DNA from 2 places in the Pseudomonas eucalypticola genome. Region 2 is predicted to be linked to the other one. Evidence: riboswitches for the same ligand, from Rfam matches in the RefSeq annotation. Region 2 holds a riboswitch; the other holds the start of a gene.
What was found. A riboswitch is a leader RNA that binds a small molecule or an ion and turns the genes downstream of it on or off. The one in region 2 is predicted to bind cobalamin.
Positions count from the first base shown of each region.

Region 1: another riboswitch for cobalamin. It lies ahead of cobO (cob(I)yrinic acid a,c-diamide adenosyltransferase); the one in region 2 lies ahead of cobW (cobalamin biosynthesis protein CobW).

Region 1 covers NZ_CP056030.1:1,487,780-1,495,056, reverse strand. The annotation lists gene cbiB (adenosylcobinamide-phosphate synthase CbiB) at 1-10, opposite strand, end outside; gene bluB (5,6-dimethylbenzimidazole synthase) at 7-657, opposite strand; gene HWQ56_RS06870 (cobyrinic acid a,c-diamide synthase CobB) at 657-1,970, opposite strand; gene cobO (cob(I)yrinic acid a,c-diamide adenosyltransferase) at 1,967-2,578, opposite strand; cobalamin riboswitch at 2,710-2,937, opposite strand; gene HWQ56_RS06860 (PQQ-dependent sugar dehydrogenase) at 3,090-4,406, shown strand; gene HWQ56_RS06855 (C40 family peptidase) at 4,483-5,022, opposite strand; gene HWQ56_RS06850 (C40 family peptidase) at 5,135-5,770, opposite strand; gene HWQ56_RS06845 (NAD-dependent protein deacylase) at 5,838-6,611, opposite strand; gene hda (DnaA regulatory inactivator Hda) at 6,605-7,277, opposite strand, start outside.
Region 2 covers NZ_CP056030.1:4,052,785-4,060,061, forward strand. The annotation lists gene cobN (cobaltochelatase subunit CobN) at 1-808, opposite strand, end outside; gene cobW (cobalamin biosynthesis protein CobW) at 812-1,879, opposite strand; cobalamin riboswitch at 1,976-2,170, opposite strand; gene HWQ56_RS17880 (cobalamin biosynthesis protein) at 2,561-2,956, shown strand; gene cobM (precorrin-4 C(11)-methyltransferase) at 3,026-3,772, shown strand; gene HWQ56_RS17890 (GlxA family transcriptional regulator) at 3,781-4,752, shown strand; gene HWQ56_RS17895 (VOC family protein) at 4,718-5,131, opposite strand; gene HWQ56_RS17900 (hydroxymethylglutaryl-CoA lyase) at 5,128-6,093, opposite strand; gene HWQ56_RS17905 (CaiB/BaiF CoA transferase family protein) at 6,110-7,277, opposite strand, start outside.

The sequences.
Region 1 (7,277 bases), 2.6 Mb from region 2:
CCACACTCATGGTTTCACTCCCCAATGGTTTTCGTAGAGCATCTCGCTCAGGGGTTTTTCCTCGGCCCAGCCTTCCATCACCAGCATGGGCGACGGGTAGAACTCGGTGACCGGCCCCAGGCACAGCACCGCCATGGGCTTGGCGCCTGCGGGCAGGCCCAGCAGCGCGGCCAGTGCCTGTGGGTCGAACAGCGACACCCAGCCCATGCCGAGCCCCTCGGCACGGGCCGCCAGCCACAGGTTCTGGATGGCGCAGGACAACGACGCCAGGTCCATCTCCGGCAGCGTGCGGCGGCCGAAGATGTGCCGCTCGCGGCCGTCCATCAACGCCGCCACCAGCACTTCGGCGCAGTCGTTGATCCCTTCGACCTTGAGCTTCATGAACTCATCGGAGCGTTCGCCCAATGCCTCGGCGGTGCGCAGCCGCTCGGCCTCCACCACGTCCTGGATCTGGCCGCGCAGCTCACGCTGGCTGATACGGATAAAGCGCCAGGGCTGCATCAGGCCGACACTGGGGGCCTGGTGTGCCGCGTGCAGCAGGCGGGTCAGCAGTTCGGGGGCAATGGTACCGCCGGCGAAATGGCGCATGTCGCGGCGTTCACCGATGGCTCGGTAGACCGCCGCGCGCTCGGCGGGGGTGTAGGCGTTGTCATTCATCAGGCAGGCATGGCCCCTGTGGGGCGGAACAGGGCAGCGATGGCCGCCGGGTTCGAAGGAAAATAGAAGTGCACGTAGGAAGCCGTCAGGCGCCCCAGGCGGTAGACCGCTTCGGCGCCACGACCGCCGTTCGGGCTCAGGCCACGGGCGATGGGCGCCAGTTCGGTGCGGGTCAGCGAATGGTGGTAAGTGTGGCCACGCAGGATGCCCTCCGGCAGTTCCACCGCTTGCAGGGCCAGGGCCGCCAGGCGCTTTTGCATCACCGCTTCGCCGGGCAGCAGGCCGAGCAGGTCGGCACGCACGCCGTCGACATCGGTGAGGGCGTCGAGCAGGTACAGCATGCCGCCACATTCGGCCAGCAGCGGTTTGCCCGCGGCGTGGTGCTCACGGATATCGCTCAGCATCGAGGTATTGGCCGCCAGTGTCGGGTGGTGCAGTTCCGGGTAGCCACCCGGCAGGTAGAGGCTGTCACACGCGGGCAAGCGCCCATCGTGAAGGGGCGAGAAGAAACTCAACTGTGCGCCCATGGCCTGCAGCAGGTCCAGGCTGGCGCCGTAGGTGAAGGCAAAGGCTTCGTCACGGGCCACGGCAATGCGCACACCCGCCAGCAGCGGCTCGCAAGGCACCGGGGTCGGCGCGGCGAAGGCCACCGGTGGCGGCAGCGCCACCTCGCAGCTATCGGCCAGGGCCGCGGCGGCAGCGTCCAGGCGCAGGTCCAGGTCGTTAAGCTCGCTGGCTTGCACCAAGCCCAGGTGGCGGCTGGGCAGTTCGATACCGGTTTCCCGCGACAAGGCGCCGTACCAGCGCAGGCCTTCGGTCAGGCTGCCTTCGAGCAACTGCGCGTGGCGCAGGGTGCCGACGCGGTTGGCCAACACCCCGGCGAATGGCAGGTCGGGCTGGTAGCGTGCCAGGCCCAGGGCCAGGGCGCCGAAGGTCTGGGCCATGGCGGTGCCGTCGATCACGCCCAACACCGGCACGCCGAAATGGCGCGCCAGGTCGGCGCTGGACGGGGTGCCATCGAACAGCCCCATCACCCCTTCGATCAGGATCAGATCGGCCTCGGCCGCCGCCTCCCACAACAGCCGACGGCTCTCGTCGGCCCCCACCATCCACAGGTCGAGCTGGTACACCGGGGCGCCGCTGGCGCGCTCCAGGATCATGGGGTCGAGGAAATCCGGCCCGCACTTGAATACCCGCACCTTGCGGCCCTGGTTGCGGTGCAGGCGTGCCAGGGCGGCGGTGACGGTGGTCTTGCCCTGGCCCGACGCCGGCGCGGCGATCAGTACCGCCGGGCAATGACGCGGCTGGGTCATAGTTCGATGCCTTTCTGGGCACGGATGCCGGCCTGGAAAGCGTGTTTGACCATGCCCATCTCGGTCACGGTATCGGCCAATTCCACCAGCTCCTCCTTGGCACCGCGGCCGGTCACCACCACGTGCTGCATGGGCGGGCGCGCCTGCAGGTCGGCCAATACCTGTTCCAGGTCCAGGTAGCCGTGCTTGAGGGCGATGTTCAGTTCGTCGAGGATCACCAGGCCGATGGACTCGTCGCGCAGCAACTGGCGCGAAACGGCCCAGGCGGCTTCGGCTGCGGCGATGTCACGCTGGCGGTCCTGGGTTTCCCAGGTGAAGCCCTCGCCCATCACGTGGTAGCGCACCTGCTCGGGGAAACGGCGGAAGAACAGTTCCTCGCCAGTGGCATTGCGGCCCTTGATGAACTGCACCACGCCACACTCCATGCCGTGGCCCATGGCGCGGGCGAGCATGCCGAAAGCCGAACTGCTCTTGCCCTTGCCATTACCGCCCAATACCAGCAGCAAACCGCACTCATTGGGGGCATTGGCAATACGCTCGTCGATGACGGCCTTCTTGCGCAGCATGCGCGCCAGATGGCGCTCTTCACGTTCCAGGGATTCACTCATGGCAGCTCTCCGCTACACCTGCGCGCAGGCAGCATCGACGAAAAGCCGCGGCCCGGCCGGGCGCAGCGAGACTCGTCAATGCCGCTCTCACCCGCGCGACAGAACAAAATGGACTGGCAAAGCCGCAGCTTTGCCGAGAAGGGTTGCAGGCCGGTCTCCGGGCTCATGAGCGGGGGCGTGGACACCCCGGCCACGCGCCTTCCCGAACCGCCGGGGTTCAGTGGCGCCGTGCGTGGCCTTGACTCATTTACCGTTGCGGGGGCAGCGCCGGGTTCACGCGCCAGAAGGCGCCCCACCGGCTTCCCTGTTTCACCCTGCCAGCCGCTTGGCCGCCGGGCACCTGAAACACGTCGCGAAGGTTAGAGGGTTGGGGGTGGAGCGTCAATTAAAGCTGCCCAAGTGCATCCAACACAGGCCAACGAGCGGTCGGGTCTGGACCAATGCCCCGGAACCTCGGCGCCGTCAGGGGTCTCTACTGTAAACACCGACGCGCCCCAGCGAGACAACGACAATGCACAAGACCCGCCTGGCCCTGCTCATCTTCGCCTCCAGCGCCCTGCTGGCCTGTGGCGAGTCCTCCACGCTCAAGGTTTCGGACGGTACCGGCCCGCACCCGCGCTTGCCGGAACCCAACAAGACCCTGATCCCCACGGTAAACATCGCCGACGCCATCGGCTGGCCGGCCAACGAAAAACCCCAGCCTGCCCGCGGCACCCAGGTGGCGGCCTTCGCCGAGGGCCTGGACCACCCGCGCTGGCTCTACGTGCTGCCCAATGGCGATGTGCTGGTGGCCGAGACCAATGCGCCACCCAAGCCCGACGACAGCAAGGGCATCAAGGGTTGGGTGATGAACAAGGTCATGGGCAAGGCCGGGGCCGGGGTGCCTAGCGCCAACCGCATCACCTTGCTGCGCGACAAGGACGGCGACGGCGTGGCGGAGACCCGCACGGTGTTCATCGCCAACCTCAACTCGCCGTTCGGCATGACGCTGGTGGGTAGCGACCTGTACGTCGCCGACACCGATGCCCTGCTGCGTTTCCACTACGACACCGGGGCCACCAGCATCAGCGGGCCGGGCACCAAGGTCACCGACCTGCCCGGTGGCACGCTCAACCACCACTGGACCAAGAACGTCATCGCCAGCCCCTCCGGCAACAAGCTGTACGTGACCGTGGGCTCCAACAGCAACGTGGGCGAGAACGGCCTGGACAAGGAAGAAGGCCGCGCCGCGATCTGGGAAGTGGACCGCGCCACCGGTGAACACCGCATTTACGCCTCCGGCCTGCGCAACCCCAATGGCATGGGCTTCGAACCCCAGACCGGGCAGTTGTGGACATCGGTGAACGAACGCGACGAGATCGGCAGCGACCTGGTGCCCGACTACATCACCTCGGTGAAGGACGGTGGGTTCTATGGCTGGCCGTTCAGCTACTACGGCCAGCACGTGGACAGCCGAGTCAGCCCGCAGAATCCGGGCCTGGTGGCGAAAGCCATTGCCCCGGACTACGCCGTGGGCCCACACACCGCCTCCATCGGGTTTGCCTTCGCCAGTACCAGCGGTGGCTTGTCGGCCCCGTTCAACCACGGCGCCTATGTAAGCCAGCACGGTTCCTGGAACCGCAAGCCACACAGTGGCTACAAGGTGATCTTCGTGCCGTTCGCCGACGGCAGGCCTAGCGGGCCGCCGGTGGATGTGCTGACCGGGTTCCTGAACGACAAGGAGGAAGCCATGGGCCGCCCGGTGGGCATCACCGAGGACCACAAGGGCGGTGTGCTGGTGGCCGACGATGTAGGCAACAAGGTGTGGCGGGTGACGGCGGCGAAGTAGCCCCTCGAACCCTCAAGGTCGATGTCCCGGCAGGCGCTGGTTCGCCAGGGGCTGCCGGGATAATCGCACGCCGGGCCTAAGGGTTGTGCGCCAGGCTTGAAGGCTGCAATACCCGCTTGGCATTCAGGTACGCGCGCTGCCAGTAGGGCTTGTTGAGGTAATCCAGCTTCACCGTGCCACCGGTGGCCGGCGCATGGACGAAGCGCCCTTCCCCTACATAGATACCCGCATGGCTCACATGGGAGCCACCCTCGGTAGCGAAGAACACCAGGTCACCGGACTGCAAGGCATCCTTGCTGACATCCGGTGCGCGCATGGTGATCATCTCGCGGGTCGAGCGCGGCAGGCTGATACCGGCTGCATCCCGATAGACGTAAGCGATCAGGCCGCTACAGTCAAAGCCCGAATCCGGGGTATTGCCGCCCCAGCGATAAGGCGTGCCGACCAGGCCAATGGCCCGCATCAGCACGTCATCGGCCTCGGGCGACAACGGTTGTTGAGGGGCAGCCACAAAAGGCGCATACACCGGCGCAGGTGCGGGCGGCGGCTTGTGGCCAGCACAGGCACTGAGCAGGCCTGCAATTAATAATGGCGCGAAACGGGCCGTAAGCGACATAAACAGAACCATCCTGATTCAACTGCCGTTGAAGACTAGTTTGTAAACCCGAAAACGCGCAACGGCGACGCACTTTTCAGTGGGTCGCCGCCGCGAATACCGCCCAGACTGCTTACTTGCGCGAGATAGTCGTGGTCGGCGCCATGGCCAAGGCACGCTTGGCTTCTATAAAGGTCTTGCTCCAGTAAGCGTCATCGAGGCTGTCGATGCGCACCCCACCGCTACGGTGGCTGCTGGAATGAATGAACTGGTCGTCGCCCAAGTAGATACCGGCATGGCTCACACGGCCACGGCCGCGAGTGCTGAAGAACAGCAAGTCACCAGGCTTGAGGTTGTTGCGCGCTACCAGCGGGGCTTTCACGTTGATCATGTCACGCGTGGAACGCGGCAGGGTCATGCCGGCCTCTTCGCGGAACAGGTAACCGATGAAACCGCTGCAGTCGAAGCCCGATTCAGTGGAACCGCCGGTGCGGTAGCGAGTACCGATCAGCGACTTGCCACGCTCCAGGATGCTGTCGGCCAGCATCGGCATCTGGTAGGGCTTGCTGTTTTCGGAGAAGTCAGCCAGTTCCTTTTCGGTGTCCAGCTCTTCTTCGTGGAAATTGAGGGTTACAGCTTTCGCTTGAGCCTGGGACTGGGGAGTCACCGGGTTGAGAGCCTGTTGCTGCGATACCGGCGTTTGCGCCGCGCAGCCAAAAAGCAGGGTCACGAGTGCGAGGGGCACGAGGGGTGCGAAGCGCTTTAGCATGGGCACGACCGTGTCTGTGATAGTTAAGAAGACGCGACTATGCCTTCTATCAATTCCATTTGCAAATTCAATCGAAAAAAATGTGACTCAGCAGTTTCGGCATGACTTCTAACGCCCTGCTCTCAAAAAACACGTCCATGCTGGCAGAAAGCCCGCCTCGCAACGGGTTGATCTCAATGGCAAACCCGCCAGCGGCGCGGGTTTCAACGATGGGGGCATGGATATAGGGGAAGCTGGCCGTGGTGCCGATTACCAGTACTGCGTCGAAACCCTTCCCCATCTGCCGATACAGTGCCTCAATCGCCCCTTGGGGCAGCATTTCCTCGAACAACACCACCGGTGGCCGTAAAACGCCATTACAGCCTTTGCAGCGTGGAGGAAGGGGTTCACCCAGCACTTGGGACAAATCGTCGCTTACAGCGCCACACGAGCGACAGAAGAGTGGCGCCAATTGGCCGTGAATTTCTATTAGCCGTTCGTCGGGACTTCCGGCCTGGCGGTGATATCCATCGATATTTTGGGTCAAAAGCCAGCACTCAGGCTTGGCCTGCTGCAATTGCGCGATAGCCTCGTGGGCGGCGTTGGGTTTGGCGCTCAGGCAGGCACGCCCCAGTTGCGCCAGGTATTTCCAGCACAACGCCGGGTCATGCTCCAGCATGGGCCCGGACAATGCTTTCTCTATGGGCAAGCCTTCGGCGGTCACGCCGTTGTAGAGGCCACCCAGCCCTCGGTACGTTGGCAGCCCCGAGTCGGCCGACAACCCCGCTCCGGTAATGACCAGAATGCGTTCGGCATCACGCAGGGCGGCGCCGGCGCGTGCCAGCAGCCGCGGGTCTACCAACCCAGGGTTTCCTTGAGGAAGGGAATGGTCAGCTTGCGCTGGGCCTGCAGCGAGGCCTGGTCCAGGCGCTCCAGCAGGTCGAACAACGCGCTCATGCTGCGGGTGCCCCGGGTCAGGATGAAGTGCCCGACTTCATCGGTGAGGTGCAGGCCACGGCGCGAGGCGCGCAGTTGCAAGGCACGCAGCTTGTCTTCGTCGGACAAGGGGCGCATCTGGAAGATCAGCGCCATGGTCAGGCGCGATTTCAGGTCCGGGAGCTTCACCGCCAGTTCGCGAGGCGAGTGCGAGGCTGCGATCAGCAGGCGCCGGCCGCTGTCGCGCAAGCGGTTGAACAGGTGGAACATGGCCTCTTCCCACTCCGGCTTGCCGGCGATGACTTGCAGGTCGTCCAGGCACACCAGCTCGTACTGCTCCAGGTAGTCGAGGATTTCCACCCCGCGGTCGAGCAACTGCGCCAGCGGCAGGTACACCGCCGGCTCGCCCATCTGCTCGAAGCGCAGGCAGGCCGCCTGCAGCAAATGGGTACGGCCCACGCCCTGCTTGCCCCACAGGTAGATCAGGCTTTCGGTCCAGCCAGCGTCGGCTTCGCACAGGCGCTCGACGTAGCCGAGTGCAGCGGCATTGGCGCCTGGATAGTAATTGACGAAGGTAGCGTCATCACGCAGA
Region 2 (7,277 bases):
GGGCGAAGCCGGTGGTGTTGAGGATCACCGCCGCATCGACCGCATCGAGCCAGTCCTCGACCTGGGCCAGGCAGCCGGCCTCCTTGAGGCTGGCCACGGCGATGGGCAAAGGATTGAGGCCCGCCGCCTGCAGGCGCTGGCAGAACACGTCGACAAAGCCGGTGTTGGCTGCCTGCAGATGCGAGCGGTAGAAGATCAACGGTACGGCAGGCTGCCCCGGTACCCAGTCGGCCTGCCAGTGCGCCAGAGTCGCGTCGTGCCAGGCGGGGTGGTAAATGGCGGTGCGCGGTAAGGCCCGGGGTTCTTCCCAGGGGTAGGCGCGCCCCAGAAATTGGCTGGCCAGGCAGTTGAACAGCGACAACGCGTTGCCCATGCCGCCCTGGCGCAGGAAGTGCCACAGGCGCTCGGCTGCCTCGCGGTCCACAGTGCTCAGGTCGCTGAGCGCCGGGTCCGGGCGATCGTCACCTGGCACCAGGATCAACTGCACGCCGCGTTCGGCCAGGGCCACCAGTTGCTCGACGCCATAGCGCCAGTAGCCGATACCGCCGTGCAGGGAAATCAGAATGACCTTGGCGTGGCGCAGCACCTGGTCGACGTAGAGGTCGACCGAGGCATGGTTCTGCACCTGCATGGGGTTGGCCAGGCGCAAGGTCGGGAAATCGTCCGGCAGCTGCAGGGCCGCTTCGGCCAGCAGCGCCAGGTGGGAGTCACCGCTGCAGAGAATCACCAGCTCGGCCGGTGTCTGGCCCAGGTCGGCGATACTGTCGTCCGGCACGAAACCGCCGGGCTGGGTTCTCAGCAGGTGCATGGCTTAACCGTTCAGCGCGGCGCGCAGCTGGCTTTCCAGCAGCGCGGCGTCCAGTTCCTGGCCGATCAGCACCAGGCGCGTGGTACGCGCTTCTTCGGCGCCCCAGGCGCGGTCAAAGTGCTTGTCGAACCGGGTGCCCACGCCCTGGATCAGCAGGCGCATCGGCTTGCCGGGAATCGCCGCGAAGCCCTTGACGCGCAGGATGCCGTGCTTGACCACCAGGGTGGTCAGGGCGTCGAGCAGGCGCGCTTCTTCAGCCTGCGGCAGCTCGATGGAGATCGAGTCGAAGGCATCGTGATCGTGGTCGTCGTGGTCTTCGTCGTCGTGATGGTGGTCGTGGTGGGTCAAACGGCCGTCGATGTGCTCTTCCGACTCGGCGCCCAGGCCCAGCAGCACGTCCAGCGGCAAACGGCCGCTGCTCGCCTCGATGACCTTGACCGCTGGTGGCAGCTCTTCGGCAACTTCACGGCGCACGGCGGCCAGGGCCTCGGGTTCGATCAGGTCGGCCTTGTTGAGGATGACCAGGTCGGCGCTGGCCAGTTGGTCGGCGAACAGCTCGTGCAGGGGCGACTCGTGGTCCAGGTTGGGGTCCAGTTTGCGCTGGGCGTCGACCTGGTCCGGGAAGGCGGCGAAGGTGCCGGCGGCCACGGCTGGACTGTCGACCACGGTGATCACTGCGTCGACGGTGCAGGCACTGCGGATTTCCGGCCACTGGAACGCTTGCACCAGGGGCTTGGGCAGGGCCAGGCCACTGGTTTCGATGAGAATGTGGTCAAGGTCGCCGCGGCGCGCCACCAGTTCACGCATCACCGGGAAGAATTCTTCCTGCACGGTGCAGCACAGGCAGCCGTTGGCCAACTCGTAAACGCGGCCCGTGGCCTCTTCCTCGGTGCAGCCGATGGTGCACTGCTTGAGGATTTCGCCGTCGATGCCCAGCTCACCGAATTCGTTGACGATGACCGCGATGCGACGGCCCTGGGCGTTGTCCAGCATGTGGCGCAGCAAGGTGGTCTTGCCCGAGCCGAGGAAGCCGGTAACGATAGTGACGGGAAGCTTGGCCAGTGTTTTCATCGGATGCCCTTGGCAGGATGGCGGGCATATGGGACGAGAACCGCGGGTGCCAGGCACGCGGGTGCATTCGCCACCGGATCACCCCGCCCGGTTGAAGTGGAAGTCTGTGTCGAGGCAGGTCTCCTGGCTTGCGGCGTCGGCCCTCAGGCTCGGCCCTGGCACCTTCCCGCGCGTGCAGCGCAGTGGTATCGCCAGGGCGCACACCGCTTACAGTTGCGGGGGCAGCTGCGGCTTCAACCGCATTCCCATCTTGGCTCCGCTGGGCGGAGAACCTCGAAGGTGCAAGGCTACGCAGTGTGGGGGGGAAGGTCAATCGGTTGGGGGTGAGTGGGCGGTGGGGTGGGCAGGTGCCTGCCTTGGTTTTTCTGGCGCCCTTCAGACCGAGCGCCGCCCGCGCGGCGCTTCCCGGGCAAGCCCGGTCCCACAGGTATTTAGGGCCAATCTTGTCTGTGAGGCCACCTTGGCCGCCCTTGTTGGCATCAACACAGATCTGCAGTGAACCAACAAAGCCGACCAGGTGATGCCACAGGCATAACTGGCCCGAAACAGATGTGGGACCGGGCTTGCCCGGGAAGCGCCGCGCGGGCGGCGCTCGGTCTTGAGAACGCAATAAACCCAAGACATGCACCTCAAAACACCCCACAATCATCAAGCAACCTGAGCCAAACTCCAGGACCCAGCATGCCCTCCCTTTTCGCCGGCCTCGGCTGCCAACGCCATTGCCCCGCCAGCGCCCTGGCTGCCCTGCTTGACACCACCCTCGCCCGCCACGGCCTGACCCGCGCCGACCTGGCCGGCATCGGCAGCATCGACCTCAAGGCCGACGAACCCGGCCTGCTGCAACTGGCCAGCGAATTGGGGCTGACGCTGGTGGTATTCAGCGCAGAGCAACTGGCGGCCTTCGAAGGCCAACTGACCCATCGCTCCGCGCTGGCGTTCGCCCACACGGGCTGCCACGGCGTGGCCGAAAGCACCGCGCTGGCCATGGCGGGCAAAGGCGCCACGCTGCGGGTCACGCGACAAAAAAACGCCCAGGCGACCCTGGCATTGGCGCAGCCGGGCAAAAATCCCGGATAATCGGGCTTTATATAGCGTGCGCCACCTGAATGTCATTCACGCCGTGGCCGTTTCACTCAGGATTTCCCCATGACCGTCTACTTCATCGGCGCCGGCCCCGGCGACCCGGAACTGATCACCGTCAAGGGCCAGCGGCTGATTCGCCAATGCCCGGTGATCCTCTACGCCGGCTCCCTGGTGCCCACCGCCGTCCTGGAAGGCCACCGCGCCGAGCAGGTGGTGAACAGCGCCGAGCTGCACCTGGAACAGATCATCGAACTCCTCGCCGCCGCCGACGCGCGAGGCCAGGACGTAGCACGCGTTCACTCCGGCGACCCCAGCCTGTATGGCGCCATCGGCGAACAGATCCGCTGCCTGCGCGAGCGCGGCATTGCCTTCGAGATCATCCCCGGGGTGACCGCCACGGCCGCCTGCGCGGCGCTGCTGGGCGCGGAGCTGACGTTGCCTGGGGTATCGCAAACGGTGATCCTCACCCGTTACGCCGACAAATCACCGATGCCTGAGGGCGAAGCCCTGCACGACCTGGCGCGGCATGGGGCGACCATGGCCATTCACCTGGGTGTGCAGCACCTGGCGAGGATTGTCGGCGAGCTGTTGCCGCATTATGGTGAGGATTGCCCGATCGCCGTGATTCACAAGGCCAGTTGGCCGGATCAGGATTGGGTGGTAGGCACCTTGGCGGACATCGAAGCCAGGGTGGCAGCCAAGGGGTTCCGGCGCACGGCGTTGATCCTGGTCGGGCGGGTGCTGGACACCGACGCCTTTGGCGAGTCGGCGCTGTACCGCGCCGGGCATGCACACCTGTACCGACAGTGATACGAACCATGCGCCACATCGCCTGCCTGATCTACCCCGGGGTCATGAGCCTGGACGTCACCGGCCCCCTGCAGGTGTTCGCCTCGGCGAACGAAGAGCGGGCGCGCCTGGGCCTGCCATCCGCCTACACCTTGCACCTGCTGGCCGAAAGCACCGGCCCGGTGGTGACCTCGGCCGGTTTTGCCTTGCACGCCGAACACGCCTTTCACGCCACCGACCCGGGTATCTTTGACACCTTGCTGGTGCCCGGGGGCCAAGGTGAGCAAGCCCAGTTCGGCAATCAACCGCTGCTGCAGTGGCTGCGCGACGCGGAACCGCGGGTGCGACGCCTGGGTTCGGTCTGTTCCGGTGCGCTGATCCTGGCCCATGCCGGCCTGCTCGACGGCCACGCGGCCACCACTCATTGGGCCGATGTCGAAGCGCTGCGGGCCTTTCCCCGCATTCAGGTCCAGGGCGAACGGCTGCATACCTACCAACCGGGTGCCCCGCACCTGTTCACCTCCGCCGGCGTCACCGCCGGTATCGACCTGGCACTGGCGCTGCTGGAGGACGACCTGGGCCGCACCCTGGCCCTGGCGGTGGCGCGGCGATTGGTGATGTTCCTCAAGCGCCCGGGCGACCAGGCGCAGTTCAGCCCGCACCTGTCGCCCGAAGCCAGCCGCGCACCGCGGCTGGCGGCGCTGCTGGAATGGATACCCGCGCACCTGGGCGACGACTTGTCCCTGCAGGCGCTGGCCGAACGGGCGTGCATGGCGCCGCGCACCTTGTACCGGGTGTTTACCGCGGAACTGGGCACCACCCCCGCGCGCTACGTCGAACAGGTGCGCCTGGCGTCGGCCCGGGCCCTGCTGCAGGGGGGGCAAGCGTCGGTACAGAGCGTGGCGCGGTTGTGCGGGTATGGGCACCCGGAGAGTTTGCGGCGCAGTTTTCAAAAGACGCTGGGCGTCAGCCCGCAGCATTATGCGGAGCGGTTTGGTTGAGGTCCAGTGGCTCGGAAATCTCGATCAGGTTCAGGTCCGGGTCACGCACGTACACCGAACGAATCGGGCCCGTGGCACCGGTGCGCTGCACCGGTCCTTCGACGATGGGCCAGCGCTGCGCTTCCAGATGGGCAATCACCTGCGCAAGGCTGTGCGTGGCGATGAAGCACAGGTCCAGAGCCCCTGGCACAGGCAAGTGAGCCTTGGGCTCGAACTCATGACCGCGTACGTGCACATTGATTTTCTGATTGCCGAACCGGAAGGCGAACCGGCCGTTGCCGAAGGTCTCGTCGCGCATGCCCAGCACGCGCACGTAGAAGTCCTTGCAGGCCTCCAGGTCGATGGTGGTCAGCACAAGGTGGTCGAGGTGGTCGATCATCGGGTACGCTCCAGTTCGGGGTTGGCCACCTGCTTGCTCAAGGTGTGCACATGTTCAGGAATCGGGTGCAGGTCCAGCCGTCGCCCGGCCTTGAGGATCGCGCTGGGGGTGTCATGGCCGATCAGGCCAGGCAGTGTGGCCGAGGCGGCCAGCACGCGCGCCAGGTCCATGCCGGTGTCGTAGCCCATCAGGTCGAGCATGTGCACCAGGTCTTCCATGCACACGTTGCCGCTGGCACCCGGCGCGTAAGGGCAACCGCCCAGGCCGCCCAGCGAAGCGTCGAAACGGTCAACGCCGGCCTGCAGGGCCGCCAGGGTGTTGGCCAAGGCCATGCCACGGGTGTTGTGGAAATGCAGCGTGGTCTGCAGGTGCGGGAAGCGTTCGCGCACCTGCCGCGACAGTGCTTCGACCTGCGAGGGGAAGGCCATGCCGGTGGTGTCGCACAGGGTGATGCCGCGCACGCCCAGGTCGGCGAAACGCTCGACCCAGTTGAGCACTTCACCCGCGGGCACGTCGCCCTGCATGGGGCAGCCGAACACGGTAGACAGCGACACATTGATCGCCACAGGCCCCTGGCCGATGACGCCGACCACTTCCTTGAGCTGGGCGAAGGACTGTTCGCGGGTCATGCGCAGGTTGGAGCGGTTGTGCGGCTCACTGACCGACATCACCAGGTTGGCTTCGTCGATGCCACAGCCCAATGCCCGCTCGGCCCCGCGCACGTTCGGCACCAGCACGGTGTACTCGACACCCGGCTGACGGTGGATGCCGGCCATCACGGCTTCGGCATCGCGCAGCGCAGGAATGGCTTTGGGCGAGGTAAAGGACGTGACTTCGATCTTGGCGTAGCCGCACAGGCTCAGCGCGTTGATGAGGGCAATCTTGTCCCCGGTGTCGATGAAGGTCTTTTCGTTCTGGAAGCCGTCACGGGTGGCGACTTCCTGCATGAACAGGCGTTTCATTGAGGCTACTCCTGTATCAGATGAGGCCGCGGCGGCGCCAGGTTTCCCGGGTGCTCGCGTCGATGCCGATGCCGTCGAGCACTGCATCGGTGTGCTCGCCCAAGGCAGGGGCGCGGGATTTGATACGCCCCGGCGTGCCTAGCAGCTTGGGCACGATCCCCGGCAGGGTGACAGCGGTCCCGTCGTCCAGGGTGCTGGGGATCAACATGTCCCGGGCCTGGTAGTGCGGGTCACCGGCGATGTCCGCCGCGTCATAGATCCTGCCCGAGGGGATGTTGGCGTCCTTGAGGGCCGCCAGCACCTCGTCCAGCGAGCGCTCGGCAGTCCAGGTGGAAATAGCGGCGTCGATCCGTGCCACATGGCGAACACGACCATCGTTCTGGGCAAGCTCCGGATCATCGGCCAAATCCAGGCGGTCGATTTTCTCCATCAGGCGGCGGTAGATGCTGTCGCCGTTGCCGGCGATCAACGCGTACTTGCCGTCCTGGCAGCGGTAAGCGTTGGTCGGGGCGATACCGGGCAAGCTGCTGCCTGCCGGTTCGCGCACCGCACCGAACACCGAGTACTCGGGGATCAGGCTTTCCATCATGTTGAACACCGACTCGTACAGGGCCACGTCGATTTGCTGCCCTGCCCCGTCGTTCTGCTCGCGGTGACGCAGCGCCAGCAGCACACCAATGACGCCATGCAGGGCCGACAGCGAGTCGCCGATCGACACGCCCACGCGAACAGGGGTACGCCCCGGCTCGCCGGACAAGTGTCGCAGCCCGCCCATGGCCTCGCCGATCACGCCGAAGCCCGGCAGGTCCTTGTACGGCCCAGACTGGCCGTAACCCGATACTCGCAACATCACCAGACCGGGGTTGAGGGCAGACAGCTCGTCCCACCCCAGGCCCCACTTTTCCAGGGTACCGGGGCGAAAGTTCTCGATGAGGATGTCGGCCTCCTGCACCAGGCGCTTGACCACCTCGCGGGCTTCGGCCTGGTGCAGGTCAAGGGTAACCGACTGCTTATTGCGCGACTGGGCGGCCCACCACACGGAAGTGCCCTCATGCAGCATGCGCCATTTGCGCAGCGGGTCACCGGTGACCGGCGGTTCGATCTTGATGACCTCGGCGCCGAATTCGGCCAGGATTTTCGCGGCGAACGGGCCTGCGATCAGCTGGCCCATCTCAACCACCTTG